One region of the Bradyrhizobium sp. PUT101 genome, then DNA from elsewhere that is predicted to be linked to it. Evidence: predicted binding sites of a transcription regulator. Region 1 holds the regulator's gene; each other region holds the start of a gene.
What was found. The regulator PhoB, encoded in region 1, activates phosphate uptake and scavenging genes when phosphate is short. The targets are predictions, from matches to a motif close to TGTCATNNANCTGTCAT.
Positions count from the first base shown of each region.

Region 2: ACSHT2_RS12945 (LTA synthase family protein) is a predicted target of PhoB. The motif match lies at 3,350-3,366, and genes of this name have one in related genera.
Region 3: ACSHT2_RS10760 (UDP-2,3-diacylglucosamine diphosphatase) is a predicted target of PhoB. The motif match lies at 2,945-2,961, and genes of this name have one in related genera.
Region 4: ACSHT2_RS00555 (DUF47 domain-containing protein) is a predicted target of PhoB. The motif match lies at 3,307-3,323, and genes of this name have one in related genera.

Region 1 is NZ_CP197207.1:3,816,752-3,822,314, reverse strand. It holds gene pstB (phosphate ABC transporter ATP-binding protein PstB) at 1-621, shown strand, start outside; gene phoU (phosphate signaling complex protein PhoU) at 633-1,349, shown strand; gene phoB (phosphate regulon transcriptional regulator PhoB) at 1,364-2,071, shown strand; gene ACSHT2_RS18670 (GcrA family cell cycle regulator) at 2,306-2,818, opposite strand; gene ACSHT2_RS18665 (aspartate aminotransferase family protein) at 3,277-4,485, shown strand; gene argF (ornithine carbamoyltransferase) at 4,485-5,420, shown strand.
Region 2 is NZ_CP197207.1:2,622,520-2,628,082, reverse strand. It holds gene ACSHT2_RS12970 (EamA family transporter) at 1-386, shown strand, start outside; gene ACSHT2_RS12965 (LysE family translocator) at 394-996, shown strand; gene ilvC (ketol-acid reductoisomerase) at 1,129-2,148, shown strand; partial or broken gene ACSHT2_RS12955 (hypothetical protein) at 2,544-2,767, shown strand; gene ACSHT2_RS12950 (hypothetical protein) at 3,077-3,298, shown strand; gene ACSHT2_RS12945 (LTA synthase family protein) at 3,453-5,165, shown strand; gene ACSHT2_RS12940 (ABC transporter permease/substrate-binding protein) at 5,172-5,563, opposite strand, start outside.
Region 3 is NZ_CP197207.1:2,194,167-2,199,729, reverse strand. It holds gene ACSHT2_RS10780 (CHRD domain-containing protein) at 1-284, opposite strand, end outside; gene ACSHT2_RS10775 (c-type cytochrome) at 440-1,366, shown strand; gene ACSHT2_RS10770 (Lrp/AsnC ligand binding domain-containing protein) at 1,465-1,710, opposite strand; gene thiD (bifunctional hydroxymethylpyrimidine kinase/phosphomethylpyrimidine kinase) at 1,839-2,639, shown strand; gene ACSHT2_RS10760 (UDP-2,3-diacylglucosamine diphosphatase) at 2,985-3,797, shown strand; gene ACSHT2_RS10755 (glycosyltransferase family 4 protein) at 3,811-4,845, shown strand; gene ACSHT2_RS10750 (threonine/serine dehydratase) at 4,909-5,563, shown strand, end outside.
Region 4 is NZ_CP197207.1:125,499-131,061, reverse strand. It holds gene ACSHT2_RS00570 (peptide chain release factor 3) at 1-1,136, opposite strand, end outside; gene sugE (quaternary ammonium compound efflux SMR transporter SugE) at 1,294-1,608, shown strand; gene ACSHT2_RS00560 (anion permease) at 1,601-2,608, opposite strand; gene ACSHT2_RS00555 (DUF47 domain-containing protein) at 2,621-3,265, opposite strand; gene ACSHT2_RS00550 (branched-chain amino acid ABC transporter permease) at 3,421-4,389, opposite strand; gene ACSHT2_RS00545 (branched-chain amino acid ABC transporter permease) at 4,391-5,254, opposite strand; gene ACSHT2_RS00540 (ABC transporter substrate-binding protein) at 5,327-5,563, opposite strand, start outside.

The DNA.
Region 1 (5,563 bases):
CTGCTGCGTATCTTCAACCGGATGTACGACCTCTACCCGGGCCAGCGCGCCACCGGCCAGCTCATGCTCGACCACACCAACATGCTCGACCCCAAGCTCGACCTCAATCTGCTGCGCGCCCGGGTCGGCATGGTGTTCCAGAAGCCGACCCCGTTCCCGATGACGATCTACGAGAACATCGCCTTCGGGATCCGCCTCTACGAGAAGATCTCGAAATCGGAGATGGACGATCGCGTGGAGAAGGCCCTGCGCGGCGGCGCGCTGTGGAACGAGGTCAAGGACAAGCTCAACGCCTCCGGCCTGTCGCTCTCCGGCGGCCAGCAGCAGCGCCTCTGCATTGCCCGTACCGTCGCGGTGCGGCCCGAGGTGATCCTGTTCGACGAGCCCTGCTCGGCGCTCGACCCGATCTCGACCGCCAAGGTCGAGGAGCTGATCCAGGAATTGTCCGAGAACTACACGATCGCGATCGTCACCCACAACATGCAGCAGGCGGCCCGCGTCTCCGACAAGACCGCCTTCATGTATCTCGGCGAGCTGATCGAGTTCGACGACACCAGCAAGATCTTCACGTCGCCGACCGACCGGCGCACGCAGGATTACATCACCGGCCGGTTCGGCTGAGGAGACGGAACATGGGTTCTGAACATACCGCAAAGGCTTTCGACACCGACCTGCAGGAGCTCACCCGCCTGGTCGCTGAGATGGGCGGCATTGCCGAGCGCATGATCGTCGATTCCGTCGACGCGCTGATCCGCCGCGACGTCACGCTCGGTCAGCGCGTCGTCACCACCGACGCCGAGCTCGATATGCTGCAGAAGCGCATCGAGGAGCGCGCCGTGCTCACCATCGCCCGCCGCCAGCCGATGGCGGTCGATCTGCGCGAGATCGTCGGCGCCATGCGCGTCGCGACCGATCTCGAGCGCATCGGCGATCTCGCCAAGAACATGGGCAAGCGCGTCGCGGCGCTGGAGACCGACTTCCACCCGCTCAAACTGTTCCGCGGGCTGGAGCACATGACCGACCTCGTGCAGCAGCAGGTCAAGTCGGTGCTGGACGCCTATGCCGCGCACGATCTGCCGGCGGCGATGGCGGTGTGGAAAGGCGACGAGGAAGTCGACGCCATCTGCACCTCGCTGTTCCGCGAACTCCTCACCTACATGATGGAGGATCCGCGCAACATCTCTTTCTGCATCCATTTGATGTTCTGTGCCAAGAACATCGAGCGGATCGGTGACCACGCCACCAACATCGCCGAGACCGTGTTCTACATGATCGAGGGCCAGGCGATCACCGACAAGCGGCCGAAGGGCGACATGACGACCTTCGCCACGACGGTGCCGAATACCTAAGGAGCGACGACAACATGGGCGCACGCATTATGGTGGTTGAGGACGAGGAAGCTCTCACCGAGCTTCTCCGCTACAACCTCGAAGGCGACGGCTATGACGTCGAGACGGTTATGCGCGGCGACGACGCCGACACCCGCCTCAAGGAGCACATTCCCGATCTGATCGTGCTCGACTGGATGCTGCCGGGCCTGTCGGGCATCGAGCTGTGCCGGCGGCTGCGCACCCGTCCCGAAACCAAGCAGCTGCCGATCATCATGCTTACCGCGCGCGGCGAGGAGAGCGAGCGGGTGCGGGGACTTGCGACCGGTGCCGACGATTACATCGTCAAGCCGTTCTCGGTGCCGGAGCTGCTGGCGCGCGTGAAGGGTCTGCTCAGGCGCGCCAGCCCCGAGCGGCTCGCCACCGTGCTCGCCTATGGCGACATCGAGCTCGACCGCGACAAGCGCCGCGTGGCGCGCTCGGGCCGGCCGATCGATCTCGGCCCGACCGAATATCGTCTGCTGGAGTTCTTCCTGGAGCATCCCGGCCGCGTGTTCTCGCGCGAGCAGCTGCTCGACAGCGTCTGGGGCCGCGACATCTACATCGACGAGCGCACTGTCGACGTCCACATCGGCCGCCTGCGCAAGCTGCTCAATCTCGGCCGCGAGCAGGATCCGATCCGCACCGTCCGTGGCGCCGGCTATGCGCTGGACGATCGGTTCGCGAAGGCGGAGCAGACCTGAGTTTTGTGAATGTCGAATTAGCGAGCCGCGGCAACAATCTTGGCCGTCATCCCGGGGCGCGCGTAGTGCGAGCCCGGGATCCAAAACCACAGGACGTGGTTTGGCGAAGACTCGCAGTAGCCATCTCGCGCAATCACTGCGCCCTGTGGTTATGGATCCCCGCCTCCGCGGGGATGACACCGAGTAAGTCGAGCCGTCATCATGTGACGGCTGCAATCAGCCAGATCTATAAGCTCACCGCGTGCCCGGCTTCGCCGGTGCGCGCCGCCGATCCGCTGCGGGCTGATACGCCACGCGCGAATGCTGCGCGCAGTAGGGCAGGCCCGAGAGCGCCTTGCCGCCGCAGAAGAAGAAATCCGGGCTGGAGGGATCGCCGACCGGCCAGTGGCAGGTTGCCTCGTTCAATTCCAGCAGCGACAGCCGCTGGCTCATCGGCACCACGTTGTCGTAGGTGACGGGCTCGGCCTCCACCTCGACCTCGAAGGCCTGCGCCAGCGCGGTGTTGCCGCGGGCGACGGGGCGGGTCACCCGCATCATGTGCTGCGCAGGCCGGGCCTTGCGCGGCCGGGGCGCTGCCGATGAAGGGCTCTTGGCGCGGCCGGACAAGCCGAGCCGGTGCACTTTGCCGATCACGGCATTGCGGGTCACATTGCCGAGCTCCGCCGCGATCTGGCTGGCCGAAAGTCCGGCCTCCCAAAGCTTTTTCAGCTGCTCGACGCGATCATCGGACCAGGTCAAAACCGTCATTGCACCCTTTCCCTCGCTGCGCGCCTGCCATCCTGGGGCCTTCGCAGCGATTGCCTAAGCCTTGAAAAACCCGTGCCGCCAGAATCCCCTAAGGCTCGCCGGGCGCGCTCAAGACGCCCGAACGTTTACGCCGGTACATGAGGACTTAGAGGATCAGAACTGCTGCACGAGATGTCGTATCTGACAGTCCAAACGCTACAATATGGCGTGACTCCCGCGCAAGAGTCCGCCGACTCGCGTCCACATGTTCCGTGGTGAAAATCCCGCAAAATCGGCACCGCAAGACTACGGATTCAGCGTTTCGCGAGGCTTTCCAGGCGGCATTGACACCCGTCTTGTCAGGCATAAGATAGCCCCACGTGCCGCCCTTAAAAGGCGGCACGTTTCGTTTTCCGGGCCGGTCAATGGTGCGTTGCGCAATGCACGCGTCACACCGTCCGCAACATTCAAGTGACGTCATGACTAACAGCGCCGCGCCGCATTTGCTCCCCGTTTTCGCCAGGGCCGACCTCGGTTTCGAGCGCGGCGAAGGCTGCTGGCTGATCGCGACCAATGGGGATCGCTATCTCGATTTCACCTCCGGCGTGGCGGTGAATGCGCTCGGCCATGCGCATCCCACTCTGGTCAAGGCGTTGCAGGAGCAGGCGACGAAGCTCTGGCACATGTCGAACCTGTTCCAGAGCCCGGACGGCGAGAAGCTCGCGGCGCGTCTGTGCAACGAAAGTTTTGCGGACTTCGTGTTCTTCTGCAATTCCGGCGCCGAGGCGCTGGAAGGCGTGATCAAGCTGGTGCGCCACCATCACTTCTCCAAGGGGCATCCTGAGCGCTATCGCATCATCACCTTCGAGGGCGCCTTCCATGGCCGCACGCTGGCGACGCTGGCTGCCACCGGTTCTGCAAAATATCTCGAGGGCTTCGGTCCACCGATGGACGGCTTCGACCAGGTACCGCATGGCGACCTCGAAGCCGTCAAGAAGGCGATCGGCCCGCACACCGCCGGCATTCTCATCGAGCCGATCCAGGGCGAGGGTGGCGTTCGTTCTGCGCCTCCCGCCTTCCTGAAGGCGCTGCGCGAGCTCTGCAACGAGCACGGCCTATTGCTCGCCTTCGACGAGGTGCAGACTGGCATGGGCCGGACCGGCGAACTCTTTGCCTACAAGCGCACCGGCGTCGTGCCCGACGTGATGTCGCTGGCGAAGGCGCTCGGCGGCGGTTTCCCGATCGGCGCGGTGCTCGCCACCGCCGACGCTGCGCGCGGCATGGGGCCGGGCTCGCACGGTTCGACCTTCGGCGGCAATCCGCTCGCGATCTCGGCTGCGAACGCCGTTCTCGACGTCATGCTCAAACCCGGCTTCTTCGGTCACGTGCAGAAAATGTCGCTGCTGCTGAAGCAGAAGCTCGCCTCCGTGATCGATCGCCATCCCGAAGTCGTCAGCGAGGTGCGCGGCGAAGGCCTCCTGATCGGCATCAAGGCCGTGGTGCCCTCGGGCGATCTCGTCGCGGCGCTGCGTACCGAAAAATTGCTCACCGTCGGAGCCGGCGACAATGTCGTGCGCTTCCTGCCACCCTTGATCGTTACCGAGGCGGAGATCGAAGACAGCGTCGGGCGGCTCGAACGCGCCTGCACCGCAATCTCTTCCAGCCAGACCAAGCGGGCGGCAAGCTGATGAGCAAGACGCCCAATAAGACTCCAAAGCACTTTTTGGACATCAACGAGCTGCCGCTGTCGGAGCTCAAGAGCATGCTCGCCGCCTCGTCGGCCATGAAGGCGAAGCAGAAGGCGCACCAGCCTGTCAGGCCGCTTGAAGGCAAGACGCTGGCGATGATCTTCGAGCGGCCCTCGACGCGGACGCGGGTGTCGTTCGATGTCGCCATGCGCCAGCTTGGCGGCGAGCCCATCATGCTCACCGGCGCCGAGATGCAGCTCGGTCGCGGCGAGACCATCGCCGACACCGCGCGGGTGCTGTCGCGCTATGTCGACGCCATCATGATCCGCATCCTCAATCACGAGGCGCTGCTGGAGCTTGCGGCCTATGCGACCGTGCCCGTGATCAACGGCCTGACGCGGCGGTCGCATCCCTGCCAGGTGATGGCCGACCTCATGACCTATGAGGAGCATCGCGGCCCGATCGAGGGCAAGACGGTGGCCTGGACCGGCGATGACAACAACGTGCTGGCGTCCTGGGCGCATGCCGCCGAGCGCTTCAAGTTCCAGCTCAACGTCGCAACACCTCCTGAACTCGCGCCGAAGAAGGCAATGCGCGACTGGATCAAGACGTCAGGCGCGCCGATCGTGCTCGGCACCGATCCGGAAGCCGCTGTGCGCGGCGCCGACTGCGTCGTCACCGACACCTGGGTGTCGATGGGCGACAAGGAGGGCGAGCACCGCCACAACGTGCTCAAGCCCTACCAGGTCAATGCCAAGCTGATGTCGCTGGCCAAACCCGATGCGCTGTTCATGCACTGCCTGCCAGCGCATCGCGGCGAGGAGGTCACCGACGAGGTGATCGACGGTCCGCAATCGGTCGTGTTCGACGAGGCCGAAAACCGCCTGCACGCGCAGAAGGGTATTTTGGCCTGGTGCTTTGACGCGGTGAAGTAGCGGGCGCGATGGAGCGGTGGCTGCGCCACGCTCCACTGTCGTCCAAGCGTGCCAGAAGCACGCGCCGATCCGGGGTCCATACCGCGGAATCTCTCTTGTGGCGGATGGCCAGAGGCCGACAGTTTTCGCCAAACCGCAGCCTG
Region 2 (5,563 bases), 1.2 Mb from region 1:
GCGTGCCGATGTTCGACCTGTTCGCGTGGCTATGTCTCGCGTCGGCGGTGCCGCTGTTCGTGCTGGCGCTGATCGCCAATGGGCCGGCTCCGACCTGGACGTCGCTGACCCACATGTCGCTGACGTCAGCTCTCTGCATGCTGATGCTCGGCGGCGTCTCCACCAGCATCGCCTATTGGCAGTGGGGCCGCCTGCTGCGCGACTATCCCGCCGCGCAAGTGGTGCCGTTCGCGCTGCTGGTGCCGTTCGTCGGCTCGGCTGCCTCCAGCATCGTGTTCGGCGAGCGGTTCGGACCCCTGCGCCTCGCCGGCATGCTGACCGTGATCGGCGGCATCGCCGTGATGGTGCTGGCGAAGCGCCCGCAAGTCGTGCCGAAGACTGCGTGAGGCGAATATGACCTACTCGCTGTTCTACGCCTTCCTCGCCTTCATGGTGGTGATGTACTTCACCCCAGGGCCTAACAACATCATGCTGTTGTCCTCCGGCCTGACCTACGGCTTCCGGCGCACGATCCCGCATATCGTCGGCATCGTCATCGGCTTCGCCTTCATGATCGCCGCCGTCGGCCTCGGGCTCGGCACCGTGTTCCTGGCCTATCCGATCCTCCAGACCATCCTGAAATATGCCGGCGCCGCCTACCTGATTTACCTGGCCGCCGTGATCGCCATGTCCGGTCCGGCCAGGCCCGGCGAGGAGAAGGCCCGCGGCCCGATGACCTTTTGGGGTGCGGCGATGTTCCAGTGGATCAATGCCAAGGGCTGGGTGATCGTGATCGGCACCATCACCGCCTACGCCGCGATCGCCCAATTCCCGCTCAACATCGCCATCCAGACCGTGATCAGCCTCGTCGTCGGCACGGTCTCGACCGTGGTCTGGGCCCTGTTCGGCACCGCGCTGCGCCCGGTTCTGACCTCCGAGCGGCTGGTCCGCGCCTTCAATATCCTGATGGCGGTCCTGCTGCTCGCTTCCCTCTACCCCGTTTTCATGGATGCATGATGTCGCGGATTTCCATGCAGAAACGGGTTTCCCTCAAGGCTGAAAATGCTCTAGACAGCCCCCGAAATCCGCAAATTTCACCCTTCGGACACTGACCATTGGCCGATTTCGGCCCTGAACGAGGAAACGACCATGCGTGTTTATTACGATCGCGACGCCGACCTGAACCTGATCAAGGGCAAGAAGGTCGCCATCGTCGGCTATGGCAGCCAGGGCCACGCCCATGCGCTCAACCTGAAGGACTCCGGCGTCAAGGAAGTCGCCATTGCGCTGCGCAAGGGTTCGGCCTCGGCCAAGAAGGCGGAAGCTGCCGGCTTCAAGGTGCTGGAAGTCGCCGAAGCCGCCAAATGGGCCGACCTCGTCATGATGCTGACGCCGGACGAGCTTCAGGGCGACATCTACCGCGAGCACCTGCACGACAACATGAAGAAGGGCGCCGCCCTCGTGTTCGCCCACGGCCTCAACGTCCACTTCAACCTGCTCGATCCGCGCGCCGACCTCGACGTGCTGATGATCGCGCCGAAGGGCCCCGGCCACACCGTGCGCTCGGAATATCAGCGCGGCGGCGGCGTGCCCTGCCTGATCGCGATCGCCAAGGACGTCTCGGGCAACGCCCATGACCTCGGCCTGTCCTACGCCTCCGCCATCGGCGGCGGCCGCGCCGGCATCATCGAGACCACCTTCAAGGAAGAGTGCGAGACCGACCTGTTCGGCGAGCAGGTCGTGCTCTGCGGCGGCCTGGTCGAGCTGATCAAGGGCGGCTACGAGACCCTGGTCGAAGCCGGCTACGCGCCGGAGATGGCCTATTTCGAGTGCCTGCACGAAGTGAAGCTGATCGTCGACCTGATCTATGAAGGCGGCATCGCCAACATGAACTACTCGATCTCCAACACCGCCGAGTACGGCGAGTACGTCACCGGTCCGCGCATCATCACCGACGAGACCAAGAAGGAGATGCGGAAGGTTCTCGCCGACATCCAGGGCGGCAAGTTCGCGCGCGACTGGATGCTCGAGAACAAGGTCAACCAGACCTCGTTCAAGGCGACCCGCGCCAAGCTCGCCCAGCACCCGATCGAGGAGGTCGGCGCCAAGCTGCGCGACATGATGCCCTGGATCAAGAAGGGCGCGCTGGTCGACAAGAGCAAGAACTGACGGCTACGCCGTCATTCCGGGGGCGCGAAGCGCAACCCGGAATCCAGAGGTTGTGGATCGAGATTCCGGGTTCGCGCTAACGCGCGCCCCGGAATGACGGACGAAACGCAACCTTGCTCGCCAAACCAAATCTTAAATCTTCGCGGCTATGATCGAGCGAGATCGCAAACAGTGGTCTCGCTCTTTTCATCCCGCGCGAAGCATTGCTGTTTCATTCAAATTCTTCGCGGGTTGACGCGCAGCCTGAACGCGAAGAACCGACTTTTAAACCACATTCTTGGCATCGCGGCGTTTGTCGCACTTTCTCGCGGCGTTCCGAACATCAAAACCTCTGCGTCCTCCGGGGCAAGGGTTCGGCTCTTCATCCGCATTCTCATCTCGAGCCAGGCCGTTGCATACCGGCCGAGCGCATCGCCGAAATTGTGCTCGAGCGCTGACCGCGGCAGGTCCCAAGGTGCGCCATCAGATCACGCCGGAGCCGATGCGCCACCTGATCGGGGCCGTGCTGCCGAAGCGGACGCTCGAGCGCATCATCGCCAAGCGGCTCGGGTTGCTGCCGCGTGTTGATCGATGCTGCGCTGCAACTTGCAGCGGAGGGAATCGAGATCTCCGTCCGTGAGGCTGCGTGCCGGGCAGCAGTGTCGCCGGGAGCGCAATTCCGGCACTTCCCGAAACCGCGACGTCCTGATGGTGGCCGTGGCAGAGGAGGCGCAGCGGCGCTTTCGTGCCAAGATCGAGACGGCGCTGGGCTCGGTGCCGGCCGCCGACCCGCTGGCCGGCTTTCACGCGTTCCGCCTCGCTCATCTGTGCTGGGCCAGGCGCAACCCCGCGCATTTCCAGATCATCTCCACCGGGCGCCATTTCGCCCATGGCAGCTCGCCGGAGCTGACGCGCGACCACGGCCGAGCCGATCGCGCTGACCGAGCGGATGCTGACCGACGCGGCAGAGCAGGGGCTGCTGCGGTCGGCCGACCGCAAGCGCATCGAGATCGCCGGCCGCGCCCTGGTCTACGGTTTCGCTCGGATGAATCTCGACGGCCACTTTCCACGTTGGCGCGTGGAGCAGCGTGAAGTCGAGCGGGTGGCGGAAGAGGGCTCGACCTGTTCATCGCGGGCGTTGCAAAGCCGTAGCAGCTTCGCCGCTCGCTAACATTAAGCGAAGGTCGGGCCGCCCCGCGCGTTGCCTGTCCTTGACCATTCCGTTACAGTTTTATGACACGGTGCAGGCTTCCGGCTGCGCCGGACGCCCTGACCGGCCGGTCAGAGGTGTCACAGGGCCGGACTTGAAGTTCAGCGTATTTTCGATGGCGTCCGCGCCCAATCCAGGTCCTTCTGCCGCGACCGCCGTGCTGGCGAGCGTCGCCGCGCTCGGCATCTGGCGCCTGCTCGCGGTTGCAGCGCCGCATTTCGCTGCGCTCGCGCTGATGTACAAGACCGAGACCGATTTCGGCTCGCGCCTGTCCTTTGCGCTCGCCTGGGGCATCCTGAACTTCTTCTGGATCACGCTGCTGCGGCGGCCGGCGCTCTCGGGTGCACTGTCGCTGACCATGGTCGTCGTGCTGGTGCTGCTGTCGCAGCTCAAGCACGCGGTCGTGCAGATGACGGTCAACTTCATCGACCTGATGATGATCGACCGCGACACCGTCGCGTTCCTGTTCACCATCTTCCCGAACTTGCGCTGGTCGGTGATTCTGGCCGGCCTGGTCACGCTCCCGTTGATGTATTCGCTGTGGTGGCTCGACCCGTTCCGCGTCCGCCGCCTGCCGGCGCTGGCCTGCAAGCTCGCCTGCCTCGCCGGGCTTGTCGGTTATTCGCTCTACCATCCGGATGAAGCCTGGCGCAGCTATTACGACGACGGCTATCTCTCGAAATTCTTCCGCTCGGGCGTCAGCGCGGTGTCGGATCTCGCGCAGTACGGCCTCATGGAGGCGGCCGCTTCGACCAATGAACGGCTCAACATACCTCTGGTCGATGCCTGCCATCCGGCCGGCCGCCGGCCGAATATCATCATGATCCATGATGAATCGAGCTTCGACATCCGCGCGGCGCAGGGCATCAAGGTGCCGCAGGGCTATGGCAGCCACTTCAACTCCTGGGACGGCAAGCAGCGCACGTTCCTGGCCGAGAGCAATGGCGGACCGAGCTGGTTCACCGAATACAACGTGCTCGCGGGGCTCTCCTCGCGCTCGTTCGGACGCTTCGCCTATTTCGTGACGCGCATTGCCTCGAGCCGGGTTGAGCGCGGCCTGCCGCTGGCGCTGCGCCGCTGCGGCTACGAGACGCTGTCGCTCTATCCCGCCAATGGCGGCTTCATGGGCGCGCGCAGCTTCCAGATGACGACCGGCATCGAGCGCTTTCTCGATTCGAAAGACCTCGGCGCGAAGGATGTCGAACCCGACAGCTTCTTCTACGACAAGGCGCTCCAGCTGATGGGCCAGCAGCCGCCGAACAAGCCGCTGTTCACCTTCATCTATCTCGGCGCCAATCATTTCCCCTGGGAGACGCGCTTCCGCCCCGACCTGCTGCCGACCTGGCGCGCGCCGGGCAATGCGCCGTCGATCGACGAATATCTGCGCCGACAGGCCATGAGCGCCGAGCAGTACAAGGCCTTCGTCGCCGGGCTGAAGAAGAAATTTCCGGGCGAGCCCTTCCTGATCGTGCGCTACGGCGATCACCAGCCGGAATTCGCACCGCAGATCCTCGAGCCCGGGCTCGACGAGGGCGCTCTCGGCAAGAAGCTGGACAATTACGATCCGCGTCTCTACGCGACCTATTATGCGATCGACGCCGTCAATTTCGAGCCGCTGAAGAGCGCGGCCGTGATGGACACGATCGACGGCCCCTATCTGCCGCTGGTGATCCAGGAAGCCGCCGGCATCCCGCTCGACCCGTCTTTCGCCGAGCAGAAGGAGATCATGCTCCGCTGCAAGGGCATCTTCTACGGCTGCAAGGAGGGCGCCGAGGCGCGGCGGCTGAACCGGCTGCTGATCGACGCGGGGATGATCAGGGGACTGTAGCCGTCCTTATTGCCCCCCAATCTTCTCCCACAGCCACTTCGCCACCGCATCCGGCGACGAATTCGCGTCGTTGCCGCTGGCGCGCAAATTCGCTTCGCGCATGGTGGCGATGTCGATCTTGCCGAGCAGCGGCCGCAGCGCCGCCTGCAACCGCTCGTCGCGGGCGCGTTTCGGCGCGAGCAGGAGGATGGCGTCGTAGGGCGGAATGGCGTGCCTGATATCGTCGAGTGCGACGAGATCGTACTTCGCGATCAGGCCGTCACTGGTGTAGCCGGCGATCACGTCGACCTCGCCGCTGGCGGCGGCCGCATACATGAAATCCGGCTGCATCTGGCGTTGGGCGCGGAACGAAAGGCCGTAGGCCTTCTGCAGGGCCGCCCATTCGGGCCGCGAGAAGA
Region 3 (5,563 bases), 1.6 Mb from region 1:
CTCGCATTGGGGATCGCGACCGCGACGCCTGCGTTCTTGCCGGTCTCGGCAGGCCCGTGGAAATGCGCGGCGGTGGCTGGCCCGGAGAGGCCGGAATAAGTGACGGTCCAGGACAGTTTCTTGCTGGCGGCATCGTAGTTCAGATCGGCCGTTCCCGTGCCGCTGCTGGTCGTTGCGGGCACCTCGGCCTTGCCGTCGAGCGTTGCCTTCAGTTTTTCGGCGCAGGCCGGTCCTGCGACAACAACGGCACCGAGCGCAAGCACGGCGATGACGGATTTGTTCATGACATTCTCCCTGTTGAACCCGACGGGGCTGCCAAACTTCCAACAGCCGGCATTTCAGTTTATTCCCGTCTCCGGCCAGGGCGGGCTAAATTCTTCGTGGTTGGAGCCGCGACGACATCGGTCATAAGTTCGCCGCAACGAGTGAATGGGTCCGCATGTTGCAACGAACAATTCTGGTGGTGCTGCTCGCTGCGGTCTCTGCTGCCGGCGTCTATTGGTGGATCAGCGCGCCGGTGGTGGCGTCCGCGGGCAAGGCGCCGGCCCATGTGCCCGATCTCGCCAATGGCGAGGTGATGTTCAACGCCGGCGGCTGCGCGTCCTGCCATGCCGTTCCCAATCAGCCCGATCGTCTCAGGCTTGGTGGCGGTGTCGCGATCAAGTCGCCGTTCGGAACGTTCTACGCACCGAACATCTCGCCGGATCCGAATGACGGCATCGGCAAATGGACCGAGGCCGATTTCGTCAACGCGATGATGCACGGGGTCTCGCCGGCCGGGCAGCATTACTTTCCGGCGTTTCCCTACACCTCGTATCAGCACGCCAGGCGCGAGGACGTGCTCGATCTCTTTGCGTATCTGAAGACGCTGCCGGCCGTTGCGGGCAAGGTGCGCGACCACGACGTCGGCTTTCCCTTCAACATTCGCCGCAACGTCGGGATCTGGAAGTTCCTGTTCATGGACGGCAAGCCCTTCGTTGCCGACGGCAGCAAGTCGCCGCAATGGAATCGCGGCGCCTATCTCGTCAACAGCTTTGGCCATTGCGCCGAATGCCACAGCCCGCGCAATGCGCTGGGCGGCATCATCGCCAGCCAGCGATTTGCCGGCGGTCCCAATCCGGAAGGCGAGGGATGGGTTCCGAACATCACCCAGAAGCGCCTTGGCGAGTGGAGCGCGAAGGATCTCGCCTATTTCCTCAAGACGGGTGAATTGCCGGATGGCGACAGTGTCGGCGGCGCGATGACGCGCGTGATCAGGAACACCTCGCAATTGCCGGACGAGGATCTGGCGGCGATGGCGGAGTACCTCAAATCGCTGCCGCCGGTGGAGGGGCCGACGCCGCCGAAGCGCAAGCAGGGGAGCTAGTACAACTCAATCGGATGGCGGAGGTTCACCTCTCCTTCGGGAGAGGTGACATCCTCGGCTTGCATCGATGCAACCAACCCAACGTTGGTGTTGCAGGTCTAGCCGGTGCCGAATGCCTTGAAGGTGATGATGGTGAGGGTGTCCTGGATGCCCGGCAGCACCTGCACCTTCTCGTTCACGAAGTGGCCGATGTCGGTGTCCTTGTCGACGTAGAACTTCACCAGGAGGTCGTATTGGCCGGCCGTGGAGTAGATCTCGGAGGCGATCTCGGCTTCGGCAAGCGCATTGGCCACCGTATAGGACTGGCCGAGCTTGCATTTGATCTGAACGAAGAAAGGAACCATCGCGGGCACTCCGAAAGCGTATTCTTCCGGCTAATAGGCCAAAACCGGCCGGATTTAGCAAGCGAACTTGCTGGATTCGGCGCGAGCTTGCTAAGACGGGTCATGGCTCGAAAACGCGGAAAATCGTCATGACGACCCCGGTCGCACTCACCATCGCCGGCTCCGATTCGAGCGGCGGCGCTGGCATCCAGGCGGACCTGAAGACCTTTGCCGCGCTCGGCGTCTACGGCGCCTCCGTGATCACGGCGCTGACGGCTCAGAACACGCGCGGCGTCACCGGCATTCATGCGGTGCCCGCCGAGTTCGTCGCCGCGCAGATCGACGCGGTGTTCTCCGATCTCGAAATTGGCGCGGTGAAGATCGGCATGGTGGCCCAGGTCGCCAGCATCGATGCCATCGCGGCCGCGCTGTCGCGCTGGGCGCCCCGGCACGTCGTGCTCGATCCCGTCATGGTCGCGACCTCCGGCGACCGCCTGCTGGCCGCCGAAGCCGTCGACGCCCTGCGCACCAGGCTGATACCGCTGGCCGCCGTGATCACGCCCAACCTGCCGGAGGCCGCCGCTCTGCTCGACGAGCCGGTCGCGGCAAGCGAGGCCGAGATCGAAAGCCAGGGACGCCGCCTGCTGGCGCTCGGCTGCCGCGCCGTCCTGGTCAAGGGCGGGCATGGCGAGGGCGCGGAGAGCATCGACTATCTGGTCGATGCGGACAGCACGATCACGCTCGCCGCGCCGCGCATCGCCACCCGCAACACCCATGGCACCGGCTGCTCGCTGTCCTCGGCGATCGCGGCGGGGCTGGCCAGGGGCGAGAGCCTGGAAAACGCCGTGCGCAACGCCAAGGCCTGGATCAGCGCCGCGATCGCCGCCGCCGACCGCTTCAGCGTCGGCCACGGCCATGGGCCGATCCATCATTTCCACAGGTTCTACTGACGCGGGGCTCGTTCACCTCTCCCGCAAGCGCTTGCGGGAGAGGTCGGCGCGTCCGGGCGATGCGAAGCATCGTCCCGCGCGACGGGTGAGGGCTTTCTCCTCTTGGGGAATCCCACCTGTGAAACACCCTCTCCCCAACCCTCCCCCGCACGCGGGGGAGGGAGCGCACAACTCCCGGAGGGACAAGGCGATCCGCCTTTGCGCCTCCTGCGGCGCCATGTCGCCTGATTGTCGCATGCGACTGATATTCGCGGGGAGGGCGAGGCGAAGTTTGATTCGTATCTGAGGTGCCTCAAGGTTCAATCGGTCATCCCCCTGTCACGGGACATTGTTACAGGCTGGCGCATGGGAAGTTACGCTGTGAGTGACGAGAGCCCGGAGCGGCGCTTTCGCACCTTGTTCATCTCCGACGTTCATCTCGGAGCTCGCGGTTCTCAAGCCGATCTCCTGCTCGACTTCCTGCGCTATCACGATGCCGACACGATCTATCTCGTCGGTGACATCGTCGACGGCTGGGCGCTGAAATCGAGCTGGCATTGGCCGCAATCGCATAACGACCTCGTCCAGAAGCTTTTGCGCAAGGCGCGCAAGGGCGCCAAGATTATCTACATCCCCGGCAATCACGACGAGTTCCTGCGCAACTATTACGGCACGCATTTCGGCGGCATCGACGTCGTCGAGAACATGGTTCACACCGGCACCGACGGCAAGCGCTATCTCGTCATCCACGGCGACATCTTCGATCTCGTGGTGCAGAACGCGCGCTGGCTCGCCCATCTCGGCGACAAGGCCTACGACTTCGCGATCCAGATGAATCGCCTCGTCAACTTCTTCCGCCGCCTGTTCGGCGTGCCCTATTGGTCGCTGTCGCAATGGGCCAAGCAGAAGGTCAAGAACGCCGTCAACTATATCGGCGCGTTCGAGCAGGCGCTCGCCGCCGAGGCGCGGCGCTACGATGCCGACGGCGTGATCTGCGGCCACATCCACTACGCCGTGATCCGCGACGAGGCCGGCATCCGCTACATGAATTGCGGCGACTGGGTCGAGAGCTGCACGGCCCTGGTCGAGCATGACGACGGCCATTTCGAGATCATCACCTGGGCGGATCATTTGCAAAAGCCGGCAGCCGTCCCGCAGGTCGCGGCAAGAGCTGCATGACAAGAGCCGCATGATGCGCATCCTGGTCGCGACCGACGCCTGGCACCCGCAAGTCAACGGTGTGGTTCGGACGCTGACCAAGCTTGCCGACGCCGCCAAAGGGCTCGACGTCGAATTCGCGTTCCTGACGCCGCAATCGTTCCGCACCTTCGCGATGCCGAGCTATCGCGACGTGCGGCTGGCCATGCCGCGTCCGGGCCGGATCGCAAGGCTGATCGAGGAAGCGCGCCCGGACAGCATCCACATCGCGACGGAAGGGCCGATCGGACTGATGGTCCGCCGCTATTGCCGCCAGCGCAAGCTGCCGTTCACGACCAGCTTCCACACCCGTTTCCCCGAATATGTCCGCGCCCGCGTGCCGGTGCCGGGCTCGCTGATCTGGCACGCGCTGCGCCGTTTCCATGCGCCCAGCCGTGCCGTGATGGCGGCAACCCCGGCGCTGGCCGGCGAGCTGACCGACCGCGGTTTCGACAATGTCATGCTGTGGCCGCGCGGGGTCGATACCAGCCTGTTCCATCCCCGTGCCATCGATCTCTGCCTGCCGGCACCGGTGTTCCTGTCGGTGGGCCGGATCGCGGTGGAGAAGAATCTCGAGGCTTTCCTCGACCTCGATCTGCCCGGCACCAAGGTCATCGTCGGTGACGGCCCGGCACGTGCCTCGCTGGAAGAGGCATATCCCGATGCGATCTTCCTCGGCGAGAAGCACGGCGAGGCGCTGGCGGACATCTACGCAGCCGCCGACGTGTTCGTGTTCCCCAGCAAGACCGACACTTTCGGCCTCGTCCTGCTGGAGGCGCTCGCCAGCGGGCTGCCGGTAGCGGCCTTCCCGGTGAAGGGGCCCCGCGACGTGATCGGCGATGCGCCGGTCGGCGCGCTCGATCACGATCTGGGCAGTGCCTGCTTCGCCGCGCTCGACGTCTGTCGGCAGGACTGCGTCGTGTTCGCCGCCAACTACACCTGGGAAGCCTCGGCCCGGGTCTTTATCGACAGCATCAGGGCGGTTGGCGCGGTGCTGCCCGGGGCGGAACAGCCGCGCTTCGTGGCCTGATCGGGAGAAGCCTCGCGCGGAGGTGTCTTGCAGGGGCCTCATCGGCCGCGATAACATCCCGCCATGACCGAACAGCTCCTCCCGGTCGGCCCTGCCGACATCGATGCCGCCGCGCGCGTGATCGCACCCTTCGCCATCCGCACCCCGCTGTTGTCCTTCCCTGTGCTCAACGAGCGCGTCGGCGCGAAAGTGTTCTTGAAGCCGGAGATGCTCCAGCGCACCGGCTCGTTCAAGTTCCGCGGCGCCTTCAACAAGGTGTTCTCGATCCCGCAGGACAAGCGCGCCGGCGGCGTGGTTGCGTTCTCCTCGGGCAACCACGCCCAGGGCGTGGCGGCCGCGGCAAAAATCCTCGACATGCAGGCAACCATCGTGATGCCGGCGGATGCGCCGCTGTCGAAGCGCGAGCGCACCAAATCCTACGGCGCCGAGGTCGTGCTGTACGACCGCGACCGCGACGACCGCGAGGCGATCTCACGCGGCATCGCCGAGAAGCGCGGCGCGACGCTGGTCAAGCCCTATGACGATCCCTTCGTGATCGCGGGGCAGGGCACCGCCGGCCGCGAGATCGCGGAGGACATGGCGGCGCTCGGTCTCGCCCCCGATATCGTGGTGGCGCCGGCCTCGGGCGGCGGCCTGATCGCGGGCGTCGCGACGGCGGTCAAGGCGCGCTATCCGCTCGCCGAGATCGTGGTGGCCGAGCCGGAGGCATTCGACGATC
Region 4 (5,563 bases), 3.7 Mb from region 1:
GTGCCGTGGTTTGGAATGCCGACGACGTCGCCGGCGAAGGCTTCGTCCGCCACGGAGCGATCCTGCGCGAAGAAGAATTGCGGGCTCGACAGCGGCATGCTCTTGCCGGTGCGCACGAGCTTCGCCTTCATGCCGCGGCTGAGCTTGCCGGAGCAGAGCCGCGCGAAGGCGATGCGGTCGCGGTGGTTCGGATCCATGTTGGCCTGGATCTTGAACACGAAGGCGCTCATGCGTGGATCGGTGGCCTCGACCTTGCGCTGGTCGCTGTCCTGCGCACGCGGCTCGGGGGCGAACTTGCCGAGGCCTTCCAGGAGGTCGCCGACGCCGAAATTGCGCAGCGCGCTGCCGAAATAGACCGGCGTCAGATGGCCTTCGCGGAACGCTTCGAGCTCGAACGGCTTTGACGCCTCCGTGACGAGCTCGAGCTCGTCCTTCACGGCGGAGACGTCGAGATTGGCGTTGAGCTTGGCGAGTTCTTCGATCTCGATCTGCTGCGCCGCACCGGTCTTGGCGCCGCCGCCTTCGAGCAGGCGCACGCCGCCATTGACGACGTCATAGGTGCCGAGGAAGTCGCGGCCGCGACCGACCGGCCAGGTCATCGGCGTGGTGTCGAGCGCCAGCGTCTTCTCGATCTCGTCGAGCAGCTCGAAAACGTCGCGACTCTCGCGGTCCATCTTGTTGATGAAGGTGATGATCGGAATGTCGCGCAGGCGGCACACCTCGAACAGCTTCCGGGTGCGCGCCTCGATGCCCTTGGCGGCGTCGATCACCATCACGGCGGAATCGACTGCGGTCAGCGTGCGATAGGTATCTTCCGAGAAGTCCTCGTGGCCCGGCGTATCCAGCAGGTTGAACACCAGCCCTTCGAACTCGAAGGTCATCACCGAGGTCACGACCGAGATGCCGCGCTCGCGCTCGATCTTCATCCAGTCGGAACGCGTATTGCGCCGCTCACCCTTGGCCTTGACCTGGCCGGCGAGATTGATGGCGCCGCCGAACAGCAGCAGCTTCTCGGTCAGCGTGGTCTTGCCGGCGTCAGGGTGGGAAATGATCGCAAAGGTCCGCCGCCGCGCCACTTCAGCGGCAAGCGGGGAACGGGCCGGCGATTCGGCTGTGGTGATGGCGATGTCGGACATGGCGGGAGCGTGTGGCAGGGAAAACGGGCCTGATCAAGCCTCATTTGGTGATTGCGGAGCCATTCGGCCAGCCCCATATCGGCTTTCAGGAAGGACGGCCTTCCGTTTCTCAGCACCTCAGCCGCGGGGACGACCCTGCCTTGAATGGAGGGCCGTCATGGCCTGGAGCATCCTGTTCGTCGCCGGTCTTCTCGAGATCACCTGGGCGATTGGCCTGAAATACACTGAGGGTTTTACCAGGCTTGTGCCGTCGGTGATCACCCTGGCGGCCATGGCCGGCAGCGTCATCCTGCTTGGACTTGCGCTCAAATCGCTCCCGGTCGGAACCGCCTATGCGGTCTGGACCGGCATCGGCGCGGTGGGCACCGCGACGCTCGGCATCGTCCTGTTCGGCGAGCCGGCAACGGCCTTACGCCTTGCCAGCATCGCCCTGATCGTCGCCGGGATTGCCGGACTGAAGCTCGTCACTTGACGAAGATCTCGACCAGCCACCAGGTCAGCGCCGAGACGATGGCCGAGGCCGGGATCGTGATCACCCAGGCATAGACGATCGAGCTTGCGACGTTCCAGCGCACCGCCGAGACGCGGCGGGCGGCGCCGACGCCGACGATGGCACCGGTGATGGTGTGGGTGGTCGAGACGGGAACTCCGAGATAGGTCGCCATGAACAGGGTCGCGGCGCCCCCCGTTTCGGCGCAAAAGCCCTGCATAGGCGTCAATTTCGTGATGCGCAGGCCCATGGTGCGGACGATGCGCCAGCCGCCCATCAGCGTGCCAAGCGCCATCGCCGCCTGGCAGGACAGCACCACCCAGAACGGCACCGAGAACTCGCTGCCGAGATGACCCTGCGAATACAGCAGCACCGCGATGATGCCCATGGTCTTCTGCGCGTCGTTGCCGCCGTGGCCGAGCGAATAGAGCGAGGCCGAGGCGAATTGCAGGATGCGGAAGGCGCGATCGACCGCGAACGGCGTCGAGCGCACCGAGGCCCAGGACACGATGGCCACCAGCATCGTTGCGAGCAGGAAACCGACCAGCGGCGACAGCACGATTGCCAGCACCGTCTTGGACAGGCCGCTCCATACCGCGGCCGAAATCCCCGCCTTGGCCATGCCGCCGCCGACGAGGCCGCCGATCAACGCGTGCGACGACGAGGACGGGATGCCGAGCGCCCAGGTCACGAGGTTCCAGACGATCGCGCCGACCAGCGCCGCGAAGATCACCTGGGCATCGACGACCGCGGGATCGATGATGCCGGTGCCGATGGTCTGGGCGACGTGCAGTCCGAACACCATGAAGGCGATGAAATTGAAGAAGGCGGCCCAGAACACCGCGAACTGCGGCCGCAGCACGCGGGTCGAGACGATGGTCGCGATCGAATTGGCGGCGTCGTGCAGGCCGTTCAGGAAGTCGAACAGCAGCGCGACGGCGATCAAGCCGACCAGGATGGGAAGACCCAACGCGGCATCCACGGCGGCCCTGCCCTACACTTGCTCGATGACGATGCTGTTGATCTCGTTCGCGACGTCGTCGAAGCGATCGGCCACCTTCTCGAGGTGGTCGTAGATCTCGACGCCGACGATGAAGTCCATGGCATTGCCCTCGCGATGCTTGAGGAACAGCTCCTTCATGCCGATGTCGTGGAGATCGTCGACCCGGCCCTCCAGCTTGCCGAGTTCTTCGGTGATGGCGGTCAGCATGGCGACGTTCGGGCCGATCGATTGCATCAGCGGCAGCGCACGCCCGACCAGATTGGCGCATTCGATCAGGAGCCCGCCGATCTCGCGCATGGGAGGCTCGAAGGTGCGGACCTCGAACAGCATGACCGCCTTGGCCGTCTGCTGCATCTGGTCGATGGCATCGTCCAGCGACGTGATGAGGTTCTTGATGTCGCCGCGGTCGAACGGGGTGATGAAGGTGCGGCGCACCGCCGTCAGCACCTCACGGGTGATGTTGTCGGCATCGTTCTCGAACTGGTTGACGCGCTGGCAATAGACCGGCGTCTCCTCGCCCCCATTGAGCATGCCCTGAAGCGCGATCGCGCCCTGGATCACCGTCTGGGCATGCCGGTCGAACAGGTCGAAGAACCGTTCTTCCTTGGGCAGGAAAACACGAAACCATCGCATCATGGGGATAGGCTACCGGCTGGAAATGGTCACGCCCTGAGGGCTGTCATGAAACTGTCATAGACCATTTTCAATCCGCGCGCGTGTCATCTCACGCCCACGGAGCCGGGTCATCCACCGCTTTCACGCACCCATGAAATTGGTGCAATTTCAGTTGCTTAGAGCGACCGGCGGAAGTAATGCGCGATTTCGCCGATGACGCCGCGGCGGAAGGTGAGCACGCAGATCACGAAGATCGAGCCCTGGATCACCGTCACCCACTGGCCGAAACCCGCCAGATATTGCTGCATGGCGATGATGACGAAAGCGCCGACCACGGGGCCAAAGATGGTGCCGAGGCCACCGACCAGCGTCATCAGCACGACCTCGCCCGACATCGACCAGTGCACGTCGGTGAGCGAGGCGTTCTGCGCCACGAACACTTTCAGCGCACCGGCAAAGCCGGCCAGCGTGCCCGACAGGACGAAGGCCAGGAACTTGTACTGGTCGGTGCGGTAGCCGAGCGAGATCGCCCGCGGCTCGTTCTCGCGGATCGCCTTCAGGACTTCGCCGAACGGCGAGTTGATGATGCGGAAGATCAGGAGGAAGCCGGCGAGGAAGCCCGCCAGCACGACGTAATAGAGCACCGTCGGCTTGGAGAGATCGAAGACGCCGAACATGTGCCCCTGCGGGATGCCCTGGATGCCGTCTTCGCCGTGGGTGAACGGCGCCTGGAGATAGATGAAGTACAGGAGCTGCGACAGCGCCAGCGTGATCATCGAGAAGTAGATGCCCTGGCGGCGGATCGAGATGTAGCCGGTGATGATCGAGAGCACGAAGGCCGCCGCGATGCCGACGAGGATGCCGAGCTCCGGCGGCAGCGCCCACACCTTCAGTGCATGCGCGCTGCAATAGCCCGCCGTGCCCAGGAACATCGCGTGGCCGAACGACAGCAGGCCGCCGTAACCGATCAGCAGGTTGAAGGCGCAGGCGAGCAGCGCAAAGCACAGCGCCTGCATCACGAAGAACGGGTAGACTCCCGTGAATGGCACAGCCGCCAGCAGCAGCGCCATCAGCACGAACACGATCATCTCGTCGCGCACCGCGCGAGGGGTCACCGGCAGCGTGTCGTCCGTCAGGGTTGTCATCTCAGGCCGCCCTTCCCGTCAATCCCGTTGGCTTCACCAAGAGCACCAGCACCATCAGCACGAACACGACGGTGTTGGAGGCCTCGGGGTAGAAATACTTGGTCAGGCCCTCGATCACGCCGAGCGCGAAGCCGGTGATGATGGAGCCCATGATCGATCCCATGCCGCCGATCACGACCACCGCGAACACCACGATGATGAGGTCGGCGCCCATCAGCGGCCGCACCTGGTTGATCGGCGCCGAGAGCACGCCGGCGAGCGCGGCAAGGCCGACGCCGAGACCGTAGGTCAGCGTGATCATGCGCGGCACGTTGATGCCGAACGCGCGCACCAGCGTCGGATTCTCAGTGGCTGCGCGCAGGTAGGCGCCCAGCTGCGTCTTCTCGATCAGGAACCAGGTCGCCAGGCACACGACCAGCGAGAACACGACGACCCAGCCGCGATAGACGGGTAAGAACATGAAGCCGAGATTCATGCCGCCCCTGAGCTGGTCCGGAATCGCGTAAGGCAGGCCGGAGGAGCCGAAATAGTTCTGGAACACGCCCTGGACGATCAGCGCGATGCCGAAGGTCAGCAGCAGGCCGTAGAGGTGATCGAGCCCCGTCAGCCATTGCAGCATGGTCCGTTCCAGGATCATGCCGAAGATACCGACGATGATGGGCGCCAGCAGCAACGCCCACCAGTAGCTGATCCCGCCGAGGTTCAACAGGAAGTAGGCGACGAAGGCGCCCATCATGTAGAGCGCGCCATGGGCGAAATTGATGATGTTGAGCATGCCGAAGATCACGGCAAGCCCGAGACTGAGCAGCGCGTAGAACGAGCCGTTGATCAGTCCCACCAGTAGCTGAGCGTATAGAGCCTGCATCGATCCCGCACCCGGTCCCTTCGGCGTTCCCTGAAAGTCGCCCGCAGGCCTCAAGGCCTGCGGGCCGTTATCTTACTTCTTCAACAGCGCGCACTTGCTCTCGGACAGCGGCGTGAAAGCCTGGTCGCCCGGCACCGTGCCCACAAGCTTGTAGAAGTCCCATGGCCCCTTCGACTCCGAGGGCTTCTTCACCTCGAACAGATAGGCGTTGTGGATGGTGCGGCCGTTGGGCTGGATCTCGCCCTTGCCGAACAGATCGTCCTCGGTGGGCATCGACTTCATCTTCTCGACGACCTTGACGCCGTCATG